Regions from separate parts of the Streptomyces sp. NPDC051051 genome, predicted to be linked through region 3. Evidence: riboswitches for the same ligand, from Rfam matches in the RefSeq annotation. Region 3 holds a riboswitch; each other region holds the start of a gene.

The links. A riboswitch is a leader RNA that binds a small molecule or an ion and turns the genes downstream of it on or off. The one in region 3 is predicted to bind cyclic di-AMP.
Positions count from the first base shown of each region.
Region 1: it holds a riboswitch for cyclic di-AMP, as region 3 does, so the genes downstream of both, AB0N31_RS19850 (transglycosylase SLT domain-containing protein) here and AB0N31_RS28120 (M23 family metallopeptidase) in region 3, are expected to answer to the same signal.
Region 2: it holds a riboswitch for cyclic di-AMP, as region 3 does, so the genes downstream of both, AB0N31_RS22340 (M23 family metallopeptidase) here and AB0N31_RS28120 (M23 family metallopeptidase) in region 3, are expected to answer to the same signal.

Region 1 covers NZ_JBFBCB010000024.1:103,013-112,467, forward strand. Annotated here, with positions in the region: gene AB0N31_RS19825 (NAD(P)H-dependent oxidoreductase) at 1-570, shown strand, start outside; gene AB0N31_RS19830 (ABC transporter permease) at 616-1,566, opposite strand; gene AB0N31_RS19835 (ABC transporter ATP-binding protein) at 1,553-2,632, opposite strand; gene AB0N31_RS19840 (DUF2092 domain-containing protein) at 2,643-3,851, opposite strand; gene AB0N31_RS19845 (polyprenyl synthetase family protein) at 4,196-5,206, opposite strand; cyclic di-AMP (ydaO/yuaA leader) riboswitch at 6,098-6,281, shown strand; gene AB0N31_RS19850 (transglycosylase SLT domain-containing protein) at 6,287-6,769, shown strand; gene AB0N31_RS19855 (HAD family hydrolase) at 6,827-7,651, opposite strand; gene AB0N31_RS19860 (GNAT family N-acetyltransferase) at 8,018-9,085, shown strand; gene AB0N31_RS19865 (glycosyltransferase) at 9,175-9,455, shown strand, end outside.
Region 2 covers NZ_JBFBCB010000030.1:432-9,886, reverse strand. Annotated here, with positions in the region: gene AB0N31_RS22390 (VCBS repeat-containing protein) at 1-449, shown strand, start outside; gene AB0N31_RS22385 (amino acid permease) at 532-2,064, shown strand; tRNA gene AB0N31_RS22380 (tRNA-Lys) at 2,154-2,229, shown strand; gene AB0N31_RS22375 (DeoR/GlpR family DNA-binding transcription regulator) at 2,432-3,220, shown strand; gene AB0N31_RS22370 (DUF4406 domain-containing protein) at 3,298-3,660, shown strand; gene AB0N31_RS22365 (NUDIX domain-containing protein) at 3,657-4,367, shown strand; gene ribA (GTP cyclohydrolase II) at 4,282-5,007, opposite strand; gene AB0N31_RS22355 (MarR family transcriptional regulator) at 5,147-5,668, opposite strand; gene AB0N31_RS22350 (dihydrofolate reductase family protein) at 5,829-6,968, shown strand; tRNA gene AB0N31_RS22345 (tRNA-Met) at 7,035-7,108, shown strand; cyclic di-AMP (ydaO/yuaA leader) riboswitch at 7,415-7,574, shown strand; gene AB0N31_RS22340 (M23 family metallopeptidase) at 7,582-8,616, shown strand; gene AB0N31_RS22335 (aldo/keto reductase) at 8,851-9,455, shown strand, end outside.
Region 3 covers NZ_JBFBCB010000044.1:36,859-46,313, forward strand. Annotated here, with positions in the region: gene AB0N31_RS28095 (DUF6082 family protein) at 1-36, opposite strand, end outside; gene AB0N31_RS28100 (GTP-binding protein) at 356-1,531, shown strand; gene AB0N31_RS28105 (DNA topoisomerase IV subunit A) at 1,528-3,984, opposite strand; gene AB0N31_RS28110 (pitrilysin family protein) at 4,343-5,704, shown strand; gene AB0N31_RS28115 (pitrilysin family protein) at 5,701-7,089, shown strand; cyclic di-AMP (ydaO/yuaA leader) riboswitch at 7,300-7,467, shown strand; gene AB0N31_RS28120 (M23 family metallopeptidase) at 7,481-8,224, shown strand; gene AB0N31_RS28125 (GntR family transcriptional regulator) at 8,413-9,105, shown strand; gene AB0N31_RS28130 (HPr family phosphocarrier protein) at 9,354-9,455, opposite strand, start outside.

The DNA of each region.
Region 1 (9,455 bases), on a different contig from region 3:
CTGTTCGTGCTGGGCAGCAGCCGTCCCGACGGCAACACGGAGCGGCTGGCCCGCGCGGCCGCCGAACAGCTGCCCGCCGACGTGGAGCAGGAGTGGATCAGCCTCGTCGAGCATCCGCTGCCCGACTTCGAGGACCAGCGCCACGACACCGACCGCGTCCGTCCCACCGAGGGCAACGCGGCCCTGCTGCTCGACGCCACGCTCGCGGCGACGGACATCGTGATCGCGTCGCCGCTGTACTGGTACACGCTGTCCGGCCAGGCCAAGCGCTACCTGGACCACTGGTCCGGCTGGCTGCGCGTCCCCGGCGTCGACTTCGGGGCGACCCTTGCCGGGCGCACCCTGTGGGGCGTCACGGTGCTCGCCGAGGAGGAGCAGGCGGTGGCGGATCCGCTGGTCGGCGCGCTGACGAACTCGGCCGCGTACCTGCGGATGCGGTTCGGCGGGGTGCTGCTGGGGAACGGCAGCAAGCCGGGCGACGTGCTGACCGACACGCAGGCGCTGACCCGCGCGAAGACCTTCTTCGAGCGGCCCGCGCCGCTCGCCCGCTACACGTTCGAGACCGACTGACGGCCCGTGCCCGCCTGCCGAGGGGGTGCCCGGCGGACACGGCCGTCACGCCGTCACGTCCTTCGCCGTGAACCGCGCCCAGGCCGCCGACCCGAACACGGCGACGTACACCGCCTGGAGACCGAGGTTCCTGCGGAGTTCCTCCCAGTAGACCGGGTCGCGCATGAGGTCGGCGAAGGACAGCCAGTAGTGGGGGAAGAGGTACGGCTGGATCGCGTGCAGCTGCGGGATCTGGTCGAGGATCTGCACGGTGGTGAGCAGGCCCACGGTCGTTGCCATGGCCGCGATGCCGCTGTCGGTGAGCGTGGAGACGAACACTCCGAGCGCGGCCACGCCGAGCAGCGAGGCGGTGACGGCCAGGGAGATCAGCAGGGCCCGCCCCAGGCCGTCGGCGAAGGAGATGCGGGTGCCGGAGATGGTCGTGAGGTCGCCGAGCGGGAACAGCAGCGCGCCGACCGCCAGCGCCGACACCGCGACGACCAGGGTGGCCAGCAGGCAGAAGGTCACCGTGGCCGCGTACTTGGCGAGCAGTAGGCGGGTGCGGCCGGCGGGGGCGACGAGGAGGTAGCGCAGGGTGCCGGAGTTCGCCTCGCCGGCGACCGCGTCCCCCGCGACGACACCGACGGCCATCGGCAGGAAGAACGGGAGCGTCGCGGCCAGCGCCGTGAACACCAGGAACAGGCCGTTGTTGGTGATCTGCGCCATGAAGGCCGGCCCCTCACCGCCGCCGCCCCGCTGACCGCCGGTCGATCCGTCACCGGTCTCGATCTTCACGGCGATCCCGACGAGCACCGGTACGGCGGCCAGCACGCCGAGCAGGGCGAGGGTGCGCCAGCGGCGCAGGGTGACGGCCAGTTCGCTGCGGAAGAGTCCGAGGCTCCACAACGGGCTCACCCGCCGGAGGCCGCCCCCGTCCTGCGGTGCGGCTTGCGGTGCGGCCTCCGCTTCGGCCCGCTCAGCCCGCTCAGCCCGCTCAGCCCGCTCAGCCCGCGACATCGAAACCCTCCCCCGTGAGTGCGACGAACGCGTCCTCCAGAGAGGCCCGTTCCACGCCGAAGCCGCGCACCCGGACGCCTGCCGTCACCAACGCCGCGTTCAGATCGGCGAGTTCGCGGTCGGCGGGCTCGCCCGTCACCCGGTCCTCGGTGACGACGACGTCCGTCACGCCCTGTTCCTTCAGCACCCGGGCCGCGTCCGCCGGGTCCGGGGTGGTCACGGCGAGCCGGCCGCGCGCCCGGGCCGCCAGGTCCGACACCGGCCCCTGGGTGAGGAGCCGCCCACGTGCCATGACGGCCGCGTGCGTGCAGACCTGCTCGATCTCGTCGAGGAGGTGGGAGGAGAGGAAGACGGTGGCGCCGTCCGCCGCCAGCTCCCGCACGAGGACGCGGATCTCGCGCATGCCCTGCGGGTCGAGACCGTTGGTGGGCTCGTCCAGGACCAGCAGCCGGCGGGGCTGGAGGAGGGCGGCGGCCAGGCCCAGCCGCTGCTTCATGCCGAGCGAGTACGCCTTCGCCTTCTTGCCGGCGGCGGTCGTCAGGCCCACCCGGTCCAGCGCCTCGGCCACGCGGACGCGCCGGGTGCGGGGGTCGGCGGTCGGATCGGCGGCGTCGTAGCGCAGGAGGTTGTCGCGGCCGGAGAGGAAGCCGTAGAGGGCGGGGCCCTCGATGAGGGCGCCGACGTGCGGCAGCACGGCGCGGGACGCGCGGGGCATGGGGTGCCCCAGCACCCGCGCCGTGCCGGAGGTGGGCGCGATCAGGCCCATCAGCATGCGGATGGTGGTGGTCTTGCCGGAGCCGTTCGGACCGAGGAAGCCGAAGACGCTGCCCGCCGGGACGACCAGGTCGAGGCCGTCGACGGCGAGCTGTCCGCCGCGGTAGCGCTTGGTGAGGGCGCGTGTGCGGACGACGGTGTCACTGCCGGTGATGCCGCCGCCGTCGTTCTCGGCGATGCCGTACGCGTCGGCGGCACCGACGCGGCCCGGAACACCGCCCGGAGCGGGCGTGCGGGGCAGCGCCCGCTCCGCCGACCCGTCGTCCATCGGCTCCCCCGATCGTCGGTTCACGTCAGGGTACTTACTGCCCCGCGTTCGCCGCCTTCACGAGGGTGTCCTTGGTGACGGCGCCGACGTAGAGCTTGCCGTCGTCCGTGACCAGGGCGTTGACCAGACGGGTGGAGAAGACGGTGCCCGAGCCGAACTTGCCGTCGACCTTGTCGCCGAAGGAGTCGAGGAACCCGCCGAGACCGCCCGCGTCGGAAAGGTCACCGGCGGAGGGGACGCCCTCGCCGCCGGTGTCGAAGGTGGCGACGGAGGTCCAGCCCTCGCCGAGGACGTCGAGCCCGGCCAGGTCCTCGGCGAAGCCCTCCTCCGCGCCCTTGGGCGGCGCGGGTACCCCGCTCGCGGCGTCCGCGCCGTCCCCCTCGGTCACCTTGGCCCCCTTGGGCGGGGTGAAGTCGAAGGTGGCGGCACCGGGCCTGGCGAAGCTGACCTGGGTGAAGCCCGCGTCGACGACGGCGGCGCCACCGCCCGCCGGGGTCAGCGTGAACTTGAGCGGCAGTCCCGTCCTCGCGTCCACGGCCACGCTGATCGCGCCGACGGTCGAACCGGACTGCTTCGGCTCGACCAGCAGCTTGTAGGCGTCGCGGCCGGCCACCTGGACGGTGCCGTCCACGGTCACGGACGTGGTGTCGTCCACGGCCTTCAGGGCCTCGTCGGTGAGGTCCTTGGGCGTGGCCGGGACGGGCTCGGCCGCCTCTCCCCGCTCGGCGGTGGAGTGGTGGACCTCGTTGGAGGCGCTGTCGTACCCCCACACGTCCTTGCCGTTGTGGATGAGGCTGTACTCGGCGGCGCTCTCCAGGAGCGACAGCTTCTGCCGGTCCGGGCCGTCGGCGGCGACGCGCAGGGTGTGCGTGCCGGAGGCGAGTTCGGTGAGCTTGGTGGAGGGGTCGGCGGAGGACCCGCCGTCGTCGCCCCCGGTGGCCCCGGAGAGCAGCCCGCTCTCCAGGCCGCCCAGGTCGGGCAGGCCGAGGTCTGTGGTGATCTTCACCGTGCCGGACAGCTGCTGTACGTCCGACGCGGCGATCTTCTCGACGAGCTGCTGTGCGGTGATCTTCGGCAGGTCGGGGTCCCCCGAGTCGGCGAGCGCCGGGACCAGCCCGATCGTCGCCGCCGCGACACCCACCACGGTGACCGGAACGATGTACCGCACCGCCCTGCGCCGCCCGACCCGCAGATCGTCGGCCTCCCCGGCGTGCGTGCTGTCGTCGGATGCATACGGTGCCATGTGTGCCTTACCTCCGTCGTCGGCGGCGGCCGGTCGTCGCGCGGGTCAGCGTCCCCCACCCGAGCCGCCATTCTCACCCGAATCGGTGAGGAGTGGTGATTTCCGTAGCTCCCATCTGACCAAATCGGCCGGCCGCTTACGTCAACCCGAGGACCCAAGTCGACGTACGCCTGGGGTATGACGCGACGGCGGGGGTGTCAGGGTGGCGTGGGGGACGGAGACCGGGCGAGGTGGGGCGAGGGGCGGGGACCGGGGTGGGGCGAGACGGGGTGGGAGACGGAGACCGGGACGGGACGGGCGGGGCCTGCCCCGTACGCGTCACCCGCCCGGTGGACCACCGCGGCTCATCCCGCCCGGTGGACCACCGCGTCGCACAGCTCCATCAGTGCCACCTTCGCGTCGCACTCCCGCAACGGCACCAGCGCCGCCCGGGCCTCCTCGGCGTACCGCACGGTGTCCCGTCGGGCCTGCTCCAGCGCGGGGTGGCCGCGCAGCGCGGTGAGCGCCTCGGCGAGCCGGGCGTCGTCGCTCAGGTCGGAGTCGAGCAGCTCGCACAGCGCGATGTCCTCGGGCAGGGCCAGCCGGGCGGCCCGCTCGCGCAGCCGCAGCACCGGCAGCGTGGGGATGCCCTCCCGCAGGTCCGTCCCCGGCGTCTTGCCCGACTCGTGCGAGTCCGACGCGATGTCGAGCACGTCGTCGGCGAGCTGGAAGGCGACGCCCAGCCGCTCGCCGTACTGGGTGAGCACGTGCACGACCGTCTCGTCGGCGCCGGCCATCATCGCGCCGAACCGGCACGACACCGCGACCAGCGACCCGGTCTTGCCGCCGAGCACGTCGAGGTAGTGGTCGACGGGGTCCCGTCCGTCGGTCGGCCCGGCCGTCTCCAGGATCTGTCCGGTGACGAGCCGCTCGAACGCCTCCGCCTGCACCCGCACCGCCTCGGGCCCGAGGTCGGCGAGGATGTGCGAGGCACGGGCGAACAGGAAGTCGCCGGTGAGGACGGCGACCGAGTTCCCCCAGCGGGTGTTCGCGCTGGGGACTCCGCGCCGCACCTCGGCCTCGTCCATCACGTCGTCGTGGTACAGGGTGGCCAGGTGGGTCAGCTCCACCACCACGGCGGAGGGCACGATGCCGGGCGCGTACGGGTCGCCGAACTGCGCGGCGAGCATCACGAGCAGCGGCCTGAACCGCTTCCCGCCCGCCCGGACGAGGTGCTGCGCGGCTTCCGTGATGAACGGGACCTCGCTCTTGGTGGCCTCGAGCAAGCCTTCCTCGACAGCCGTCAATCCGGCCTGGACATCGGCTTCCAGAGCCTGGTCCCGCACGCTCAGCCCGAACGGCCCGACGACGGTCACGAGGGGTCTCCTGTCTGCTGGTGTCTTCTGGCGATTACGCGGTTTGTCGATAGGTCGCTGCCCTCACTCAAGTCAGCGTATCCGGTCACGTTTCGATCACCGACAGGCCCCACGTCCCCCCGTCTCGAACTTCGCTCGACCGGGAGGCGTCCCCCGAGCGGCCGGACGGCGCCGGATCGCGCCCGTCATGTCGCCGATCGATCGGTACGAGCGGTCGGCGCGAGCGGCCGGAACGGACCGGCGAACCCGCCCGGCCGCCCTCGCCCCCACCCGGCCGCAGCCGTCGGACCCACCCTCCCCGCCGACCCCACGGGAGGGGACCACGCGCCTGCGCATCCGTTCGCCCTCCCCCACGAGACGGCCCACTAGCACCTCCGCATCGTGTGCCCGACGGAACCCTCCGGTACGCCCGCGCGCAGCACCCGCCGACGGGCGAGCCCTTACCGGCGCTCCCGGGAGCACACCCCGGTCCGGCTCCGCGACCGCGCCGCGGCACGCGCCCGCCCACGGCGACAGCGGCGAGGTCCCGGCGGGCGACGGCACGCGCACGGAGGAGGACGACGAGACGGTTGCTCCACCGGACCCGGCGAAGACACACCCCACGCACGCCCCTTTAAAAGGGACTTGACGCCCAATGCCCGTTTTACCCGTCTTGTGGACGCTGGTGAGTTGGCTCACTGCACGCACACGCGGCCGACCTGGCGCGGAAGTTGTGATTCCGCTTTGCTCGTCGACGAGTTGACGATCGGCGAACGCAAAGGATCAAGCGGGCATACACCTCCGATCAAGGTCAATAGGTGCCATCTGTGAATCCGGCACTTGTTCCGGACATGCGCTCTCGCATACGTTCCCGGCCTGTCGGGCAGACGCCTAATCCTGCCGCCGCCCGTCATCCATCGACCGACACTCACGCACGGCAGGAGCGGGGGACCCAGGTAAGTCGCCGGACCGCACGTCACGCACGTACCGGACCGGCTCGGGGTGAAGTCGCGTCGCCGCACTCCCGCGGCGGCCGGCCGGGCACTTTCCAGCCCGAACCCGACAGCTCACCTCGTAGGCGCCGGAGAGGAACCTTTCGCCATGCCTGCCGCCGTTCAGCACCGCCGCACCCGCCTCGCCCGCACCCTCGCCGTCGCCGCCACCGGCGCCGCCGTGCTGGCCCTCCCGCTCATCGGCTCGACCAGCGCCTCCGCGGCCACCACGGCGTCGGTCACCACGGCCGCCACCACCACGGCCGGGTACCCCGACAACCTCGACGGCTGGATCCGCGAGTCCCTCGCGATCATGGCCGAAAAGGGCATTCCGGGCACCTACGACGGCATCTACCGCAACGTCATGCGGGAGTCCTCCGGCAACCCGAACGCCATCAACCTGTGGGACTCCAACGCGGCCGCGGGCATCCCGTCCAAGGGCCTGCTCCAGGTCATCGACCCGACCTTCGCCGCCTACCACGTGGCCGGCACCGCCTTCGACCCGTACGACCCGGTCGCCAACATCACCGCCGCCTGCAACTACGCGGCCCAGCGGTACGGCTCGATCGACAACGTCTTCGGCGCCTACTGACGGCTGCCCCCACCGGTCCACCGGGGGCGAGGGCCCCGGTGACGGGGCTCCGCCGAACTAGGGAAACAGTCTTTCGAGGACGACGGCCACGCCGTCGTCCTCGTTCGACGTCGTCACCTCGTCGGCCACCGCCTTGAGTTCCGGATGGGCGTTGGCCATCGCCACGCCGTGCGCCGCCCAGTCGAACATCGGGAGGTCGTTGGGCATGTCGCCGAAGGCGATCGTGTCTTCCGGCCGCAGTCCGAGGTGCTCGGCCGCCAGGGCCAGTCCGGTCGCCTTGGTGACGCCGCACGGCTGGAGCTCCACCGTGCCCGGCCCGGACATCGTGACGGTGGCCAGCGAGCCGACCACCGAACGGGCCGTCGCCGCCAACTCGTCGTCGGACAGGGTGGGATGGCGCAGCAGGACCTTGCTGATCGGCTCGCACCACAGGTCGTCGCGCGCTCCGACGCGCAGGGCCGGCAGCGTCGGGTGCGGCATCAGATAGCCCGGTTCGATGAGCGTGAGCCCGTCGACGCCGTCCTGGTCGACCGCCGCGTACACCTCGCCCACCTCGGCCTCGATCTTGCCGAGCGCCGTCTCGGCCAGCTCCCGGTCCAGGGCGACCGACCACAGCAGACGGTCCGCTCCGACGTCGTACAGCTGCGCGCCCTGTCCGCACACCGCGAGCCCCCGTCCGCGCAGGACGTCCAGCAGCGGCCGTACGCGGGGGGCCGGCCGGCCGGTCACCACGAGGTGGCGGGCGCCTGCGGCCGCCACCCTCGCGAGCGCGTCGAGCGAGCGGTCGGAGAAGGTGTCGTCGCCGCGCAGGAGCGTTCCGTCCAGGTCGGTGGCGACGAGGGAGTACGCGCAGCGCGCGGCGGGTGCGGTGGGTGCGGCCATGATCAGAGAATACGGACCACAACGGGCTCCGACTCACTTCCGGTTCGGCGCCCGCCGCCAGCCCTCGGGGCCCCGGGCCTTCCCGCCTCCGGGCCCCGGCCCGCCCCGCTCCGACCCCGCCCCGCCCCGTCCCGCGTCCGGACTCCGCTCCGTCCCGCGTGCGGCGCCGCTCCATCCCGTTCGGCGCCGTTCCTGCGGGAAACGGCTTTCTGCCGCAACGCCGGGTACCGGGACGTTGGAGGCCTATGCACCGGTTGGCAACAACATGGTCCGCTACCTACCGCTCCCGGTACCTGGAGCGGTACCGTCCAGACAGTCCAGGGGGGACTTGATCGGGGGGTCAGGTTGAGCGGCGGACGTATTCGTGTGCTGAATCCGGAGGATCTCGGCGAGGGGGAACGGGAGCGGTGGCGCGCGCTGCGCGCCGCGTCGACGGCTCCGCGCAACCCGTTCATGGAACCGGAGTTCGCCGAGGCCGTGGGCCGCGTGCGACCCCGCACGCGCGTGGCGGTGGTGTACGAGGGGGGCGAGCCGGTCGGCTTCCTGCCCCACGAGCGGGGCCGGTTCGGCCGGGGCCAGGCCCTCGCCCACGGCGTCTCGGACTCCCAGGGAGCCGTCCTCGGCCCGGGTCTCGGGCTGAACGCGGACGAACTCCTGCGGGCCTGCTCCCTGTCGAGCTTCGCCTTCGACAACCTGGAGGCGGAGCAGGAGCTGTTCGTCCCGCATGCGGCGGCCGAGTACACCTCCTACGTCATCGACGTGGAGAAGGGGTACGAAACCTACGAGTCCGTCCTGCGCGCACAGTCCCCGAAGTTCCTCAAGACGACGCTCGCCAAGGAGCGCCGGCTCGGCCGCCAGGTCGGTGACCTGCGCTTCGTGTTCGACGAGCGGGACCCGGCCGCGCTGCGCACGCTGATGGCGTGGAAGTCCGCGCAGTACCGCAGGACCGGCCGCCGGGACCGGTTCGCGCAGGAGTGGATCACCCGGCTCGTGCACCTGCTCGCCCGGGGGACGCGCGGCCCGGAGTGCTCCGGCACCCTGTCCGTCCTCTACGCCGACGGGCAGCCGGTCGCCGCGCACTTCGGGCTGCGTTCGACGGCCGTGCTGGCCTGCTGGTTCCCCGCCTACGACCCGGAGTTCGCGAAGTACTCGCCCGGTCTGGTGCTGCATCTGCGGATGGCCGAGGCGGCCGCCGCCGAGGGCATCGGCCTGCTCGACCTCGGCCGGGGGGCCGCCGAGTACAAGGACTCGCTGAAGACGGGCGAACTGCCGGTCTACGAAGGGGCGTGGACGCGTCCGGGGGCGGGCGCCGCGCTCCACTGGCTCAGCCGGGAGCCCTCGCGCCGGGCGCACCACTTCGTGCGCAACCGGCCGCGGCTCGCGGCGACGGCCGCACGGGCGCTGAGGGGCGTCGGGCGGCTGCGGCGGCCCTGAGGCGTTCCCGACGCGTCCCGAGGGGTGCCGACACGTTCCGGCGAGTTCCAGCGGGTTCCGACGGTCCATGGGAGTGGAGGGGAGGGTTCGTGTCCCACGTGACACGTGTACGGCGGGAGATCCAGAGGTACCTCGCCATCGAGCCGGTGCAGATCGCCGACCTGGACCTGGAACCGGGGCCGGGCGGCGGCGGTGTGCTGAGACCCGGCCCGGGCAGCCCGCCCGTGACGCACGGCGAGGTGTTCCTCCTGGTCCGCAGGGGCGGCCGGCCGGTCGCCGCACTGCTCGGGCGGGTGCCCGAGGGCGCCGACCCGAGAGCGGTCCTCACCGAACTCGCCCGGCGGCACCCGGCCGGCGGACCGGCGCCGAC
Region 2 (9,455 bases), on a different contig from region 3:
ACGTCAGCGGTGACGGCCGCCCCGACCTGATCGCCCGCAAGGCCGCCACCGGCGTCGTGTACCTCTACAAGGGCACGAGCGCGGGACGGCTGGCCGCGCCGGTGAAGCTGTACGACAACTGGAAGACGTACAAGAAGGTCGTCGGGGCCGGCGACCTGAACGGGGACGGCGCCGGGGACCTCCTCGCGCAGGACAAGGCGAACAACCTGTACCGGTACTACGGGACGGGCAAGGGGACGTTCTCGGGGCGCGTGAAGCTGTACGCCGGCTGGGGTGCCTCCTACAACGCGCTCGTCGGCGTGGGCGACGTCACCGGGGACGGGAAGGCCGACCTGGTGGCACGGGACACCGCGGGCGTGCTGTGGCGGATGCCCGGGACCGGCAAGGGCACCTTCTCCGCACGGGTGAGGACCGCCACCGGCTGGCAGGGCTACAAGGGCCTCTTCTGACGGGCCTTCCGGAACCCGCAGGGGTTCTTTCTGGCCAAGTTGTGACGTGTGTCACGCCCCCGGTGAGGGAATTGCTGGGGACATGACAGATGACGGCACGGCGGCCGGCCTCTCGGACGAGGAACGGCTGGCCCAGCTCGGATACACGCAGGTCCTCGCGCGCCGGATGTCGGCGTTCTCCAACTACGCGGTCTCCTTCACGATCATCTCGGTCCTGTCGGGCTGCCTGACGCTGTACCTGTTCGGCATGAACACCGGCGGCCCCGCCGTGATCACCTGGGGCTGGGTCGCGGTCGGCCTGATGACCCTGTTCGTCGGGCTGTCGATGGCCGAGATCTGCTCGGCCTACCCCACCTCGGCCGGCCTGTACTTCTGGGCCCACCGGCTGGCGCCGCCCCGCAGCGCGGCCGCCTGGGCCTGGTTCACGGGCTGGTTCAACGTGCTCGGCCAGGTCGCCGTGACGGCCGGCATCGACTTCGGCGCCGCGTCCTTCCTCGGCGCCTGGCTCAATCTCCAGTTCGACTTCGAGGTCACGCCCGGCCGGACGATCCTGCTGTTCGCGGGGATCCTCGTGCTGCACGGCCTGCTCAACACCTTCGGGGTGCGGATCGTCGCGCTCCTCAACAGCGTGAGCGTGTGGTGGCACGTCCTCGGTGTGGCCGTGATCGTCGGCGCGCTGACCCTCGTACCGGACGACCACCGGTCGGCGTCCTTCGTCTTCGGCGAGTTCGTCAACAACACCGGCTGGGGCAGCGGCGTCTACGTCGTCGCCCTCGGCCTGCTGATGGCCCAGTACACCTTCACCGGATACGACGCCTCCGCCCACATGACCGAGGAGACCCACGACGCGTCGACCGCGGGCCCCCGGGGCATCGTGCGGTCCATCTGGACCTCGTGGATAGCGGGTTTCGTCCTGCTCCTCGGCTTCACCTTCGCCATCCAGTCCTACGACGGCGCCCTCGGCTCCCCGACCGGCGCCCCGCCCGCCCAGATCCTCCTCGACGCACTCGGCGCCACGGCGGGCAAACTGCTGCTCCTCGTCGTGATCGGCGCGCAGCTGTTCTGCGGGATGGCCTCCGTCACCGCCAACAGCCGCATGATCTACGCTTTCTCCCGCGACGGGGCCCTGCCCTTCTCGCGGCTCTGGCGCACCGTCAGCCCGCGCACCCGGACCCCCGTGGCGGCGGTCTGGCTCGCGGCCGGCGGCGCGCTGCTGCTGGGCCTGCCCTACCTCATCAACGTCACGGCGTACGCGGCCGTCACCTCCATCGCCGTCATCGGCCTCTACATCGCCTACGTCATCCCGACCCTGCTGCGGCTGCGCAAGGGCGACGACTTCGCCCGCGGCCCCTGGCACCTGGGCCGGTGGTCCCGGACGATCGGCGTGATCTCCGTCCTCTGGGTGGGCGTCATCACCGTCCTGTTCATGCTCCCCCAGGTCTCCCCGGTGACCTCGGAGACCTTCAACTACGCCCCGGTGGCCGTCCTGGTCGTCCTCGGCTTCGCGGCCGTGTGGTGGTTCGCCTCGGCGCGGCACTGGTTCCTCAGGCCCGTCGACGGGCAGGTGGTCCCCCGCGAGGCGGCGGAGATGACGGCGGAGCCGGTCGATCCGTGACCGGTCTTCGCCGCACGGCGCGGCCGTGTCCCGATACCCGATCGGCGACACGGCCACCTCCGGCTATGCTCGGGGAGGCAACATCGCCTGGGCCCTTAGCTCAATTGGCAGAGCAGTGGACTTTTAATCCATTGGTTGTGGGTTCGAGTCCCACAGGGCCTACCAGAGAGCCCCCGCACCGGAGTCTTCCGGCGCGGGGGCTCCGGCGTTCCCGGGGACCGGTCGGCCGTTGACGACGACCTCGGCCGCGTTGCCGGTCGGGCCGGCGGCGATCACCACGGCGGTGCCGGTGGGGGCCGGGGACGCGGGAACGCCGGATCTCACAAACAAATGTGAGTTCTCACATTCAGATGATAGAAATGACCTCATGGGAGTCGCCGACCGTCTGGACCTGACCCTGCGGCTCGTCCAGGGAGCCGCGGGGCAGGTGTCCGTCGCCGAACTCGCGCAACGGCTCGGGGTGTCCGAGATGACCGTCCGCCGCGACCTCGACGCGCTGGAGAAACAGGGCCTGGTGCGCCGGGTCCACGGCGGGGCCGTACCCGCGCGGGCCCGCGAGGAGGGCGCCGGTTTCGACGCGCGGGAGGCGTGGCAGGGCGCGACCAAGGACCGGCTGGGCGCGGCCGTCGCCGACCTGGTGGAGCCGGGGACGCGGGTGCTGCTGGACGCCGGGACCACCACCGTGCACGTGGCCGAACACCTCGCCGCGCGCGGGCCGTTGACGGTCGCGGTGCTCAGTCTCCAGGCGGCGGTACGGCTGGCCGACCGGCCCGGCGTCGAACTGCTGGTCGTCGGCGGCCGCTCGCGGCCCGGCGAGCGGTCCCTGGTGGGGCCGCTGGCACTGCGGACCCTGGAGTCCCTCGCCTTCGACCTGTTCGTCATGTCCATCGGCGGGGTGCACGCCGGGCACGGCTGGTCGGAGTTCTCGCTCGACGACGCGGCCGTGAAACGGGTGGGGCTCGGCCAGGCGGACCGCACGGTCGCGGTGGCCGACGCGACGAAGCTGGGCGTGCGCGCCTTCAACCGGGTCGCCCCGCTCGACGCCGTCCACGCCTTCGTCACCGACGGCGCGGCGGCCGGCCCCGACACCCACCCCGCGGGCCCGGAGACCCTCCGGGCGCTGCGCGAGGCCGGCGTGGAGACGCTGCTGGTCTGAGCGCCGGTCCACCGCTGGTCCAGGACGTCCGTCCGCCCACCGAGCCGAGGAGTGAGCCCGTGTCCCACCCGCCCCTGATGATCCTCGTCGCCGGCCCGTACCGTTCGGGCACCGGCGACGACCCCGCGAAGCTCGCCGCGAACGTACGGGCCATGAACGAGACCGCCCTCGTCCTGTTCCGGGCCGGGCACCTGCCGGTCACCGGCGAGGCGCTGGCACTGCCCCTGCTGGAGACGGCGGGCAGCGGCGGTCCCGGCGACCCGCTCTTCGACGAACTCTTCCACCCCGTCGCCGAGCGACTCCTGGACCGCTGCGACGCCGTCCTGCGGATCGGCGGCCCCTCACCGGGCGCGGACCGGATGGTGGAGCGGGCGCACGCGCGCGGCAAGGACGTCTACGCGGACCTCGCCGACGTGCCGGCCGCCGGCGGCACCCGATGACCGCCCCGACGGGCCGGCCGGGCATCGACGTCCCCGACCCCCGCGGCCGTACCGGACTCGACCGCCAGGGCCGCGACCTGACGGGCAACGCGCGCGTGCGCGTCGTCGACGTCGAGGTGCTCGCCTGCGACTGGTCGGTGCTGCGCCGCACCACCTTCGACTACCGGCACGGTGACGGCCACTGGAGCCGCGAGCGGCGCGAGACCTACGACCGCGGCGACGGCGCGACCATCCTGCTCTACGACCCCGACCGGCGCACGGTCCTGCTCACCCGTCAGTTCCGGCTGCCCGCGTACGTCAACGGCCACCCCGACGGCATGCTGCTGGAGACCGCGGCCGGACTGCTGGACGGCGACGACCCGCGGGAGGCGGTCCGCCGCGAGGCGGTGGAGGAGACCGGCCGCACCGTCCACGAGGTCGAGCACGTCTTCGACGCCTTCATGAGCCCCGGCTCGGTCACCGAACGCCTGAGCTTCTTCGCCGCCCCCTACGACGGCTCGGCGCCCGGCGTGGAGCGGGCCGGCCTCGCGGCCGAGGGGGAGGACATCACGGTCGTGGAACTGCCCTTCACCGAGGCGCTCGCCCTGGTCCGCACCGGCGGGATCGCCGACGCGAAGACCATCATGCTGCTCCAATGGGCGGCGCTGGACGGGCCGTTCGGCCGGAGCCGGCCGGCGGGGGAGAGCCGGTCGCGTCCCGACTCGTGAGTTCGGTGGACTCGGTGCGTTCGGTCAGGTCGGCCAGGGGCAGGGTGTGCCGGGTCGTCAGGACCTTGGCCCGCAGGTAGCGCACGTTGTGCGGGGTGGTGAAGACGCCGGTGGGCACGCGGTCGCGGACGTCGACGCCCCGTCCGCGGAGCTGCTCGGCCTTGTCGGGGTTGTTGGACAGCAGGTCCAGCTCCGTGACGCCCAGGGCGCGCAGCATCTGGGCGGCGGCGGTGTAGTCCCGGGCGTCCTCCGGCAGCCCGAGGGCGGCGTTCGCCTCGTAGGTGTCGAGGCCCTGGTCCTGGAGGGCGTACGCGTCGAGCTTGTTGTAGAGGCCGATGCCGCGGCCCTCCTGGCGCAGGTAGAGCAGGATTCCGCCGCGGTCGGCGATGCGCTCGACCGCCTCGCGCAGCTGCGGGCCGCAGTCGCAGCGGGCGGATCCGAGGACGTCGCCGGTCAGGCACTCGGAGTGCAGCCGGACGAGCGGGACGGGGCCGGGGTCGCCGAGGACGACGGCGACGTGCTCCTGGCCGTCGGCGAGGCCGTGGAAGGTGACGAGTTCGGCGTCCACCGAGTAGCCGTCGTGGAAGCGCAGCGGTACCCGGACGCGGGCACGCCGGGTGGCGGCGGGGGTGTCGAGCATGCGGGTTCTCCGGGTCCGGGGGACAGTGCGCACGGCTTCTGCTTCAGATTTGAAGCAGATCTCCTGTTCGTGACCCTACCGCATGCTTGAAATTTGAAGCAATGGAATGGTGCGGTGGCTCACGGGCGGGGCCGTCGGCTCACGACGCCCCGGAACAGGGCGAGGAGCGCCGGCGCCACGGCGGATCCTCGGGCGCGGCCTCGCCGCCGCCTCCCTGGAGACCCCGCGCGACCTGCGTGAAGATCTCCTCCAGCTGTCCCACCTGCTCGGGCGTGAGCCGGTCGAAGAGCAGGCCGCGCACGGTCTCGACGTGACCGGGCGCCGCGCTCTCCAGGACCGCCATGCCCGCGTCCGTCAGGACCGCGACGCTTCCCCGCTTGTCCGACCGGCAGTCCTCGCGTCGCACCAGCCCGTCCTTCTCGAGCCGCGTCACGGCGTACGTCAGCCTGCTGCGGGTGGCCTTCAGGTGCTCCGCCAGGTCGGTCATGCGCAGCCGCCGCTCCGGCGCCTCGGAGAGGTGGGCGAGGATGGAGTAGTAGGCGTGGGGCATGCCGGCCTCCTGCTGGAGCTGCCGGTCGATCGCGTCCTCCAGGAGGAGGTATCCGGCGATGTACGCGCGCCAGGCGCGCTGCTCCTCGGGGGAGAGCCAGCGGGTCGTCATGCGGCCAGTGTAGTTTTGTTTCAAACTTGAACCAAGCCCGTCCGGGTCACCGCCCTCGCACCGGGCACCGCCGTCCACCGACCCCGAGACGGGCCCCGCCGTGCCGCCGGACCCCGTCCCCGCCCGTTCACCGACCCCGACCCCGGAGAGACCCGCGCCGATGCCGTACCCGTACGTCCTGCTGTCCGCCGCCGTCTCGCTCGACGGCTACCTCGACGACACCGGCCCCGACCGGCTGCTGCTGTCCGGCCCGGCCGACTTCGACCGGGTCGACGAGGTGCGGGCCTCCGTCGACGCCATCCTGGTCGGGGCCGGCACGATCCGCGCCGACAATCCACGCCTGCTGGTCAACTCGCCCGTCCGCCGCGCCGCCCGGGTGGCCGCCGGGAAACCGGAGTACCCCCTCAAGGTCACGGTCAGCGGGACCGGCGAGCTGGACCCGGCGGCGCAGTTCTGGCACACCGGCGGGGAGAAGGTCCTCCTCACCACCGACGCCGGTGCGGACCGCGCCCGTGCCCTCGGCCTTGCCGCGGACGTCGTCCCGCTGGGCCCCGGCCTCGACTGGCGCCGGCTCCTGGAACACCTCCACGACGTGCGGGGCGTGCGGCGCCTCATGGTCGAGGGCGGCGGCACGATCCACACCCAGCTCCTCCAGGAGGGCCTCGCCGACGAACTCCAGCTCGTCCTGGCCCCCCTGTTCGTGGGCGACCCGGACGCGCCCCGGCTGTTCGGCCCCGGTGGCTATCAGGGCGGACGCCTGCGGCTGGTGGGGACCCGGCGCATCGAGGACGTGGTCCTCATGTCGTACGAGCCCACCGCGCCCGGTACCGGGCCGCTGCCCGCCGCCGCCGACCGGCACTGGCTGGCCCTCGCCTGCGAGCTGGCCGTCGCCTGCCCGCCGTCGCGGACCGCGTTCAGCGTCGGCGCGGTCGTGGTGGCGGCCGACGGCACGGAGCTGGCGCGCGGCCACTCCCGCGAGGCGGGCGATCCCGTCGTCCACGCCGAGGAGGCGGCCCTCGCCAAGATCGACCCCGCCGACCCCCGGCTGGCCGGCGCGACCGTCTACAGCAGCCTGGAACCCTGCGCCCGGCGCTCCTCCCGGCCGGCCCCGTGCGCCCGTCTCATCCTCGACGCGGGCGTGCGCCGGGTCGTGACGGCCTGGCGGGAGCCGGACACCTTCGTCACCGACGCCGACGGGAGCGGCCTGCTGGCCGCGGCGGGCGCGGACGTCGTCGTCCTTCCCGAGTACGAGGAGCAGGCGAAGGCGCCCAACGGCCATCTGCTCCGCCGGACCCCCTGACCGGTCCTCCGGGGCCGACCGTGGTTCTGAGCGTCCCCCGCGTGGCGTAGACTGGTGTCACACCGACGCGGGGTGGAGCAGCTCGGTAGCTCGCTGGGCTCATAACCCAGAGGTCGCAGGTTCAAATCCTGTCCCCGCTACTCAAGGCCGAGGGCCGGAATCCTGATCACGGGATTCCGGCCCTCGGTGCGTCAGGGCGATCCTTCCCGTCACGGACGGTGAACGCCTCGGAGCCCTGCGCATAACATCTGAGTCACCATCAAAACCCCGGTGACCGCTGAACCGTTCGGGCGGCCGGTCAACTCGCCCGTTTTTCATCGGTCCTGGGCTGAAAGTCCAGGCCATGAATGTTGTTGATCAAGCCGAACGGCTTGGAATCCCGCCCCCGCGTCTATTAACGTTCGATAACGCAGCGCGGTCGTCCCAGCCGTCACAAGAGGCGGCTCCGCGCGCACGCGTCGAATCCCGCAAGGGAACCGGGGAACCACCAACTTGGGGTGAATCGCGCGGAAGCCGCCGTACAGTCACGGCCGGTATACGCGCGTAGGAGACCTTCCCGCTCCGAACCCGTCAGCTAACCCGGTAGGCGACGGAAGGAAAGGAGCACGCCCGCGTGGCGTCCAACCGGCCTGCCCCAGAAGCCCCCGCCGTGCCCGGCCAGCAGACCTTCGGCTACGGCACCTACCGTACCGACGAGGGCCCCTGGGAGGAATGGAACCCCACCGCGGACTCCGTTCGTCCGGTGCGCGGCAAGCACCGCGTCGCCAAGCAGCGCGGCGGACTCGCCCGCAGCTCCACCGTTCTCGGCGTCGGCGTCATAGCCGCCGTCGGCGGCGCCGGCATGGCCAGCGCCAACACCGGCAAGTCGCCCGTCTCCATCTCCATGCCCGACCTCCCCTCGGTGGGTTCCCTCATCTCGGACGACGACACCCCCGAGGAGACGGCGCCCGCGCTCAGCACCTTCGGCGCCTTCGGCACCGAGGCCGTCGCCGCCGACAGCGCCGACAGCGGTGCCGACGCCGGAGAGGCGCTGCGCAACCGGATCATGGCGCAGGCCGAGTCGCAGCAGACCCAGATGGAGACCAAGGCGCAGGAGGCCGCCGAGGCCGCCGCGGCCAAGGCCGCCGCCGATGCCGCCGCCAAGGCCGAGAAGGAGGCCGCGGCCAAGGCCGAGGCCGCCAAGAAGAAGGCCGCAGAGGAAGCCGCCAAGAAGGCGGAGGCCGAGCGCCTCGCCGAACTGGCCAAGCAGTACGCGCTGCCGACCTCCTCGTACACCATCACCTCGACCTTCGGTCAGGCCGGCGCCTACTGGTCCTCCGGGTACCACACCGGCCTCGACTTCGCCGCCCCCACCGGCACGCTCATCAAGGCCGTGCACAGCGGCACCATCACCTCCGCCGGCTATGACGGGTCGTACGGGTACAAGACCGTGCTCACCCTCGAGGACGGCACCGAGATCTGGTACGCCCACCAGTCCTCCATCGGCGTCAGCGTCGGCCAGAAGGTCGCCACCGGCGACATCATCGGCCGCGTCGGCGCCACGGGCAACGTCACCGGGGCCCACCTCCACCTGGAGGTCCACCCCGGCGGCAGCAGCACCGGCATCGACCCGGCCGCCTGGCTCCGGGACAAGGGACTCAACCCCTGAGAAGCCGCCGGAGAAGCTCCCCGGCGACCCGGACTCCGCCGGGTGCCCCGAGAGTCTCCTCGGGATCCCTGCCGGTCCCTGAGAGTCTCCTCGGGGCCCTGCCGGGTCTCCCGAGGTCTTCCGGGAAGTGTCACGGGGGTCGGTGAGGTCTACGCCCGGATGTTTCCCGGATGTTCGTGAACCCTGGCCGGAGGCGCGGAATGCGCGCCTCCGGCCAGGGTGTTGTCATCGGACATGACGTCCCTGCGCAAGCTCGGCTCCTCCGGCCTCGAGGTCTTCCCGCTCGCCCTCGGCGGCAACGTCTTCGGCTGGACCGCGGACGAGGAGGCCTCCTTCGCCGTCCTCGACGCCTACGCGGCCGCCGGCGGCAACTTCGTCGACAGCGCCGACTCGTACTCGTCGTGGGCCCCGGGCAACAGCGGCGGTGAGTCCGAGACCATCATCGGCAGGTGGACGAAGGCGCGCGGCAACCGCGACGACCTCGTGATCGCGACCAAGGTGAGCCAGCACCCCGACCACCAGGGGCTGACCGGCGCCAACATCAAGGCCGCCGCCGACGCCTCCCTGCGGCGCCTGGGCACCGACCGCATCGACCTCTACTACACCCACTTCGACAAGCCCGAGGTGCCCGTCGAGGAGATCGTCGGCGCGCTCGACGACCTGGTGAAGGCGGGCAAGGTGCGGCACATCGCCGCCTCCAACATCTCGCCCGGACGCCTGCGGGCCTCACTGGAGTTCTCCGACCGCGAGGGCCTCGCCCGCTACGTGGCGCTCCAGCCGCACTACAACCTGGTCTCCCGCGACACCTACGAGGGCGGACTCCAGGACCTGGTCGCCGC
Region 3 (9,455 bases):
GTTGAACCTCCCCGTGATCTTCTTCCGCGTGACCATGTCAACCCCCGAATCGGGCGGCCGCCCGCCGGTCGTCGAGTGCGGGTCGGCTGACGGGGACCGGCGAGCGATGGGCGGCGCTTGCCACCTCCAGGGTGCCGAGCGGCTCTGATCGGCGGGGGAGGCGGAGAAGAGGCGCACGGAGGGAAGCGAGGGTCGCACACTCCGGCGCCGTGCCCAACGTCTGCCCCACGAGCGCTGCTAACAATCGTTCACTTCGCGGAGATTCCCCCTGCTCGTATCCTGGCTGCGCATTCCATCCCCGACCGTGCGCCGGGCCGTGAGCCGGTGCACGCGTAGGTGTCAGAGAGGTCGCACGTTGACGCAGAGCCGCACTCCGCAGCAGATCCCGGTCGTCGTACTCGCCGGATTCCTGGGTTCCGGCAAGACGACACTGCTCAACCACCTCCTCCACCGCAGCGGAGGCAGCCGTATCGGCGCGATCGTGAACGACTTCGGCTCCATCGAGATCGACGCCATGGCCGTGGCGGGCGCCCTCGGCGACTCGACCGTCTCCCTCGGCAACGGCTGCCTGTGCTGCGCCGTCGACGCCGGTGAGCTGGACGGGTACCTCGAACGCCTCGCGCGCCCCTCCACCGGCATCGACGTCGTCGTCATCGAGGCCAGCGGGCTCGCCGAGCCGGAGGAACTCGTCCGGATGGTCCTCGCCAGCGAGCATCCGGGGATCGTGTACGGCGGGCTCGTCGAGGTCGTCGACGCCGCCGAGTTCGACGAGACCCGCACTCGGCACCCGGAGATCGACCGGCACCTCGCCCTCGCCGACCTCGTCGTGGTGAACAAGCTCGACCGGACGCCCGACGCCGCCCGCGTCCTGGACCTCGTCCGCTCCCTCACCGACCGGACCGCCGTCGTACCCGCGACCTACGGCCGTATCGACCCCGAGTTCCTCTTCGACTGCCGGCCGAACGAGGAGCGCGTGGGGCAGCTCTCCTTCGACGACCTGTACCGACAGGACGGCGTCGACGGACAGGACGGGCAGCACGCCCACGACCGACAGGACGGCCCCGACGGGCCGGAAGGTCACGGCGATCACCCCGGCCACCTGCACACCGCCTACGACAGCGTGTCCTTCGTCTCCGAAGTCCCGCTGGACCCGCGCCGGTTGATGCCTTTCCTCGACAGCCGTCCCGAAGGGCTGTACCGCATCAAGGGGTACGTCGACTTCGGGCCGCACGACCCTGTCAACCGCTATGCCGTGCACGCCGTCGGGCGCTTCCTGCGTTTCTACCCGGAGCCCTGGGGGCCCGCCGAGGAGCGCCGCACCCAGCTCGTCCTCATCGGTTCCGGCATCGAGGCCGCCGCCCTCGCCAAGGAACTGCAGGCCTGCGAGAACGACGCCCCGCACGCCGACGAGCGCGGCATGTGGGGCGTCCTCCGTTACGTCCGGGACCCCGACGTCGAGGCGGTCGAGGCGGTCGAGGCGGTCGAGGCGGTCGAGGCGGTCGAGGCGGTCGAGGCGGTCGAGGAAGCCTAGAGCGGGCCGGCCACGACCGACACCGGCTTGCCCAGCGACACGCCCGAGCCGTCCCGGCGCGGGTCGATCTCCGGCATGTCGACCGGTGTGCCGTTCTTCTGGGCGGCCCGCGCCGGGACGGCACCCGCCCAGGCCAGGGACAGGCAGTCCTCGCCCTTCAGGAACCGCTGGCAGCGCACGCCGCCGGTCGCCCGCCCCTTGCGCGGGTACTGGTCGAACGGGGTCAGCTTGGCGGTCGTCTGGACGGAGTCGTCCAGGGTGCCGCGCGAGCCCGCGACCGTGAAGACCACCGCGTCGGCCGCCGGGTCCACGGCGGTGAAGGAGATCACCTTCGCGCCGTCCGTGAGCTTGATGCCCGTCATACCGCCGGCCGGGCGGCCCTGCGGGCGGACCTGCGACGCCTGGTAGCGCAACAGCTGGGCGTCGTCCGTGATGAAGACCAGGTCCTCCTCGCCGGTGCGCAGCTCGACCGCGCCGACGATCCGGTCACCCTCCTTGAGGGTGATGACCTCCAGCTCGCCCTTGTTGCTCGGGTAGTCGGGCACCACACGCTTGACGACGCCCTGCTCCGTGCCGAGCGCGATACCGGGGGAGGACTCGTCGAGCGTGGTCAGGCAGACCACCGTCTCGTCACCCTCCAGCGAGACGAACTCCGCCAGCGGCGCGCCGCCCGAGAGGTTCGGCGCGGACGCCGTGTCCGGCAGCTGCGGCAGGTCGACGACGTTGATGCGCAGCAGCCGGCCCGTCGAGGTGACCGCGCCGATCTCCCCGCGCGCGGTGGCCGGCACGGCCGACACGATCACGTCGTGCTTGGTCCGCCGGGCGTCCGCGTCCTCCCCGAAGGGCTCGGCGTTCGCCGTGCGGGCCAGCAGACCCGTCGAGGAGAGCAGCACCCGGCACGGGTCGTCGGCGACCTGGAGGGGCACGGCGGAGGCCGGCGTGCCCGCCGACTCCAGCAGGACCGTACGGCGCTCGGTGCCGAACTTCTTCGCCACCACGGCCAGTTCGGCCGAGACCAGCTTGCGCAGCTCCGCGTCCGACTCCAGGATCCGGGTCAGCTCGGCGATCTCCTCGTTGAGCTTCTCCTTCTCCGCCTCCAGCTCGATCCGGTCGTACCTGGTCAGCCGGCGCAGCGGCGTGTCGAGGATGTACTGCGTCTGGATCTCCGACAGGGAGAAGCGCTCGATCAGACGCTCCTTGGCCTGCGCGCTGTTGTCGCTGGAGCGGATCAGCCGGATGACCTCGTCGATGTCGACGAGCGCCGTGAGCAGGCCTTCGACCAGGTGCAGACGGTCGCGGCGCTTGGTCCGGCGGAACTCGCTGCGCCGCCGGACGACCTCGAAGCGGTGGTCGAGGTAGACCTCGAGCAGTTCCTTCAGGCCCAGCGTGAGCGGCTGGCCGTCCACCAGCGCCACGTTGTTGATGCCGAAGGACTCCTCCATGGGCGTCAGCTTGTACAGCTGCTCCAGGACCGCCTCCGGCACGAAGCCGTTCTTGATCTCGATGACCAGGCGCAGCCCGTGCTCGCGGTCGGTGAGGTCCTTGACGTCGGCGATGCCCTGGATCTTCTTCGAGCCGACCAGGTCCTTGATCTTGGCGATGACCTTCTCGGGGCCGACGGCGAAGGGCAGTTCGGTGACGACGAGGCCCTTGCGGCGGGCCGTCACGGTCTCCACCGACACCGTGGCGCGGATCTTGAAGGTGCCGCGGCCCGTCTCGTAGGCGTCCCGGATCCCCGAGAGGCCGACGATCCGCCCGCCGGTGGGCAGGTCCGGGCCCGGGACGTGCTTCATCAGCGTGTCCAGATCCGCGTTCGGGAACCGGATCAGGTGGCGGGCGGCCGAGACGACCTCGCCCAGGTTGTGCGGCGGCATGTTCGTGGCCATGCCGACCGCGATGCCCGAGGAGCCGTTGACCAGGAGGTTCGGGAACGCGGCGGGCAGTGCCGCCGGCTCCCGCTCCTGGCCGTCGTAGTTCGGGTTGAAGTCGACCGTGTCCTCGTCGATGGACTCGGTCATCAGGCTCGTCGCCGCGGTCTGACGGCACTCGGTGTACCGCATGGCGGCCGGCGGGTCGTCGTTGCCCAGCGAGCCGAAGTTGCCGTGGCCGTCGACCAGGGGCACGCGCATGGAGAACGGCTGGGCCATGCGCACCAGGGCGTCGTAGATCGACGCGTCGCCGTGCGGGTGCAGCTTGCCCATGACCTCGCCGACGACCCGCGCGCACTTCACGTAGCCGCGGTCGGGGCGCAGGCCCATCTCGTTCATCTGGTAGACGATCCGGCGGTGGACGGGCTTGAGGCCGTCGCGGGCGTCCGGCAGGGCGCGGGAGTAGATGACCGAGTACGCGTACTCGAGGAAGGAGCCCTGCATCTCGTCGACGACGTCGATGTCGAGGATCCGCTCCTCGTACGAGTCGTCGGGCGGCGGGGTCTTCGTGCTGCGGCGGGCCATCGCTGCCGGCTCCTCCTGTTTCCTGGTCGCTCGCCTGCGGGGCGCTCACGTCGGTGTCGACGCGCGTCCTGCGGCTCACTCTTGCTGAGGCGTGTGACGGGATCTCCGCGGACCATTGTGGACCGTGGCACCGACAGTGCGTCCCGGGGCCCGGGCGTCGGCGACCGGACCGGCCGGAGAGGCACCTCGTCCACGGCTGTCCGCAGGCTACGCGATCTCGCTCTCGGCGTACGCCGCCCGGGAACTCCACCGCCGCTCCGCACGCTTGCATACAGTGGCAGGACCGGCAGGAAAAACTGGCAGGACCGGCAGGAAAAACGCGGTTTCGACGACCGCGCCCGCGATCGGAAGGACGTACATGCCCATGGGTCACACGGCCACAGCCCAGGCAGGCTCCGGGGGCCTGACAGCGACCGAGCACCGCCTGGCCAACGGCCTGCGCGTGGTGCTCTCCGAGGATCACCTGACCCCCGTCGCGGCGGTGTGCCTCTGGTACGACGTGGGCTCGCGCCACGAAGTCAAGGGCCGCACCGGCCTTGCCCACCTCTTCGAGCACCTGATGTTCCAGGGCTCCGGGCAGGTCAAGGGCAACGGTCACTTCGAGCTGGTCCAGGGTGCGGGCGGCTCGCTCAACGGCACGACCAGTTTCGAGCGCACCAACTACTTCGAGACCATGCCCACGCACCAGCTGGAGCTCGCCCTCTGGCTGGAGGCGGACCGCATGGGCTCGCTGCTGGCCGCGCTGGACGACGAGTCCATGGAGAACCAGCGCGACGTCGTCAAGAACGAACGCCGCCAGCGCTACGACAACGTCCCCTACGGCACGGCGTTCGAGAAGCTGACCGCCCTCGCCTACCCCGAGGGCCATCCTTACCACCACACGCCGATCGGCTCGATGGCCGACCTGGACGCGGCGACCCTGGAGGACGCGCGCGCGTTCTTCCGCACGTACTACGCGCCCAACAACGCCGTGCTGTCGGTCGTCGGCGACATCGACCCGGAGCAGACGCTCGCCTGGGTCGAGAAGTACTTCGGCTCCATCCCCGCCCACGACGGCAAGCCCCAGCCCCGTGACGGCTCCCTGCCCGACATCATCGGCGAGCAGCTGCGCGAGGTCGTAGAGGAGGAGGTCCCGGCCCGCGCCCTGATGGCCGCCTACCGTCTGCCGCAGGACGGCACACGCGCGTGCGACGCGGTCGACCTGGCGCTCACCGTGCTCGGCGGCGGCGAGTCCTCCCGCCTCTACAACCGCCTGGTCCGCCGCGACCGTACGGCCGTGGCCGCCGGCTTCGGCCTGCTGCGCCTGGCCGGGGCGCCCTCCCTGGGCTGGCTGGACGTCAAGACGTCCGGCGACGTCGAGGTGCCCGTCATCGAGACGGCCATCGACGAGGAGCTCGCCCGGTTCGCCGAGGAGGGCCCCACCGACGAGGAGATGGAGCGCGCCCAGGCCCAGTTGGAGCGCGAGTGGCTGGACCGTCTCGGCACGGTCGCCGGCCGCGCCGACGAACTGTGCCGGTACGCGGTGCTGTTCGGCGACCCGCAGCTGGCCCTGACCGCCGTCCAGCGCGTGCTGGACGTCACCGCGGAGGAGGTCCGGGAGATCGCCCGGGCCCGCCTGCGCCCGGACAACCGAGCCGTACTGGTCTACGAGCCCACCGAGCCCACCGAGCCCGCCGAGAACACCGCCGACGAGGACGAGAACGAGGAGGCGGCCCAGTGACCGAGCTCGCCGCGATGGACTTCCACCCCCAGCCCCGCGCGGGCGAGGCCAGGCCCTGGGCGTTCCCCGCCCCCGAGCGCGGGACGCTCGACAACGGCCTGACCGTCCTGCACTGCCACCGCCCCGGACAGCAGGTCGTCGCCGTCGAGGTCATCCTCGACGCGCCCCTGGACGCCGAACCGGCCGGCCTCGACGGCGTCGCCACGATCATGGCGCGGGCCTTCTCCGAGGGCACGGACAAGCACTCCGCCGAGGAGTTCGCCGCCGAGCTGGAGCGCTGCGGCGCCACCCTCGACGCGCACGCCGACCACCCCGGCGTCCGCCTCAGCCTGGAGGTTCCGGCCTCCCGCCTGGCCAAGGCCCTCGGCCTCGTGGCCGACGCCCTGCGGGCGCCCGCGTTCGCCGACAGCGAGGTCGAGCGCCTCGTCCGCAACCGCCTGGACGAGATCCCGCACGAGCTGGCCAACCCCTCCCGGCGCGCCGCCAAGGAGCTCTCCAAGGAGCTGTTCCCGGCGACCGCGCGCATGTCGCGCCCGCGCCAGGGCACCGCGGAGACCGTCGAGAAGATCGACTCCGCCGCCGTACGCGCCTTCTACGAGAAGCACGTCCGCCCCGCCACGGCCACCGCCGTGGTCGTCGGCGATCTCACCGGAGTCGACCTCGACGCGCTCCTGGGCGACACCCTGGGCGCCTGGACGGGGTCCGCGGCCCAGCCGCGGCCGGTGCCGCCGGTGACCGCCGACGACACCGGACGGGTCGTCGTCGTGGACCGCCCCGGGGCCGTCCAGACGCAGCTGCTGATCGGCCGCATCGGCGCCGACCGGCACGCGCGCGTGTGGCCCGCGCAGGTGCTCGGCACGTACTGCCTGGGCGGCACCCTCACCTCCCGGCTGGACCGCGTCCTGCGCGAGGAGAAGGGCTACACCTACGGCGTGCGCGCCTTCGGCCAGGTCCTCAGGTCCGCGCCGGACGGCTCGGGCGCCGCGATGCTCGCCATCAGCGGTTCGGTCGACACCCCCAACACCGGTCCCGCGCTGGAGGACCTGTGGAAGGTGCTGCGCACCCTCGCCGAGGGCGGTCTGACCGACGCCGAGCGGGACGTCGCCGTGCAGAACCTCGTCGGAGTGGCGCCCCTGAAGTACGAGACGGCCGCCGCCGTGGCGGGCACGCTGGCCGACCAGGTCGAGCAGCACCTGCCGGACGACTACCAGGCCACGCTGTACCAGCAGCTCGCCGCGACCGGCACCGTGGAGGCCACGGCGGCGGTCGTGAGCGCCTTCCCGGTGGATCGCCTGGTGACGGTCCTCGTCGGCGACGCGGCCGCGATCAAGGCGCCGGTCGAGGCCCTCGGCATCGGTGAGGTGAAGGTCGTCTCCGCGGAGTAGGAACGCGGACCGGCGGCCGTGAGGCCGCGCGCAGGAGCCCTGGTGGACGGATGTGCCACCAGGGCTCCTTGATGTCCGAATTGAGGGAAAGGCTGCCTGTCTGCCCTGTGGCATGCGCTACAAAAGCCGCGTTCTGTTTGGGGATCGACGGCCGCCGCGTCTAGTTTCAACCGGGCTGTTCGTCAGGCAGTGCGCCGCGTCCGCGGCACCGGACAGTCATCGCCGAGTCCCCCCACGGCGCGAGCCAGGGGAGCCGGGGACCCAACCAGACAGTCCCTGGGGTGAATCGGACGCCCGCGCGAGCCGCGAGGGGGTCCGTAGGAGACCTTCCTGCTCCGAACCCGTCAGCTAACCCGGTAGGCGAGAGGGAAGGAAAGGACCGCTCAACTTCATGGCGTCCACTTGCGCCACCGGGAAGCACCGTCGTCCCAGCAGGATGAAGCGCACCACCGCCCGCGCGGCGGGCATCGCTGCGCTCACCACCACCGGCGTCATCGGCACCGTCGCCTCCGGCCCCGCCCTCGCCGCGGAGAAGGCCGTCGAGCAGACCGGCCTCATCCCGGTCGTCACGATCGGCGACACGGTCGCCGAGCGGATCGACGACCAGGCCGCCGCGCAGAAGCAGGCCGCCGTGGCGGAGGCCGCGCGCCAGGAGGCCGCCGCCCAGGCCGAGGCGGAGCGCGAGGCCCGGGTCCGCGCCGCCCGCGCGGCCGAGCGCGAGCGCCTGAACGCCTTCGTCTCGCCGATCAGCGGCTCCTACGTCTCCACCGGCTACCGGTCCGGCGGCTCGCTGTGGTCCTCCGGCAGCCACACCGGCATCGACTTCCACGCCGCCAGCGGCACCCCCGTGCACGCGGTGGGCCTCGGCACCGTCGTCGAGGCCGGCTGGGGCGGCGCCTACGGCAACCAGGTCGTGATCCGGATGAACGACGGCACGTACACCCAGTACGGCCACCTGTCGTCCATCAGCGTCTCGGTGGGCCAGAAGGTGGCCCCGGGGCAGCGCATCGCCCTGTCCGGCGCCACCGGTAACGTGACCGGCCCGCATCTGCACTTCGAGGCCCGCACCGGCGTGGAGTACGGCTCGGACATCGATCCGGTCGCCTACCTCCGCAAGCACGGTGTGCACATCTGACGACGTACGGCGACAGATCGTACGGCCCCGGCCCGCGCGGCCGGGGCTTTCGTCGTTTCCGGGACCGTACTGTCCGAAAAATATCCCTGGATTCCGGCCCGCCATCGGAAATTCCCGCTGATTGCAATAGAGTCACGGAACACACGTCAATCGTCGACGTTTCACGGGGATTAAGGCGGAGGTCGGTCATGCGTATTCCGGCGCACTCGGTGTGCACGGCCATCCGGGACGACATCGTCGCGGGTGTCTACGAGCGCGGCAGCCGCCTCACCGAGGAACTCCTCGCACGCCGCTACGGTGTCTCGCGCGTCCCCGTCCGGGAGGCGCTGCGCACGCTGGAGGCGGAGGGTTTCGTCGTGACGCGGCGGCACGCGGGCGCGTGCGTCGCCGAACCGACCGAGCAGGAGGCCGCCGACCTGCTGGAGATGCGCATGCTCCTGGAGCCGCTCGGCGCCGCCCGGGCCGCCCAGCGACGCACCGAGGCCCACCTCAAGGTGCTGCGCGGCCTCGTCCGGCTGGGCCAGGAGCGTGCCAGGCGCGGCAACAGCGAGGATCTGCGCTCCCTGGGGGGCTGGTTCCACGAGACCCTCGCCCAGGCCTCCGGCAGTCACGCCCTCACCTCGACGCTCACCCAGCTGCGCCACAAGATCTCCTGGATGTACACGGTCGACGCGTCGGCCACCCCCATGGAGTCCTGGGCGGAACACGGCGCGATCGTGGACGCGGTGGCGCGCGGCGACGGAGAACGCGCGCGGGCGGTGACGGCGCTGCACACCGAGCGCGCGACCTCCGCGCACCGGCTGCGCTTTCCGGGCGGTGACCGCCGGGACCGTGTGAGGACTTCGCAACACGTCGTCAACATGTCCGGCCTCCGGCATTAACACGAGGGCCGTATACAAAGAAGGTAATTCGGCGGAGAGGTATTTCCGCTGCCTTTTTCCGGCGCGCCCCCGCATTTATGGTGGTGTGCCCCTCGCGCGCCTGTCGCATGTTCTTCGCATGCCCTTCTCGGGGCCTGCGCGATATCCGTGACACGCGGCCGGCGATTTCCGCCGGGCCCCGGAAACGGCGGAGCCGCGCCGCCCGGACCGGGCGACGCGGCTCCTGTCCGCTGCGGGTGGCGGCCGGCTCAGACGGTCTCGGGAAGCTCCTCGAGCCCCTCGGCGACCAGCTTCGCCAGACGGTCGAGGGCGGCGTCCGCACCCTCGGCCTCGGAGGCGAGGACGATCTC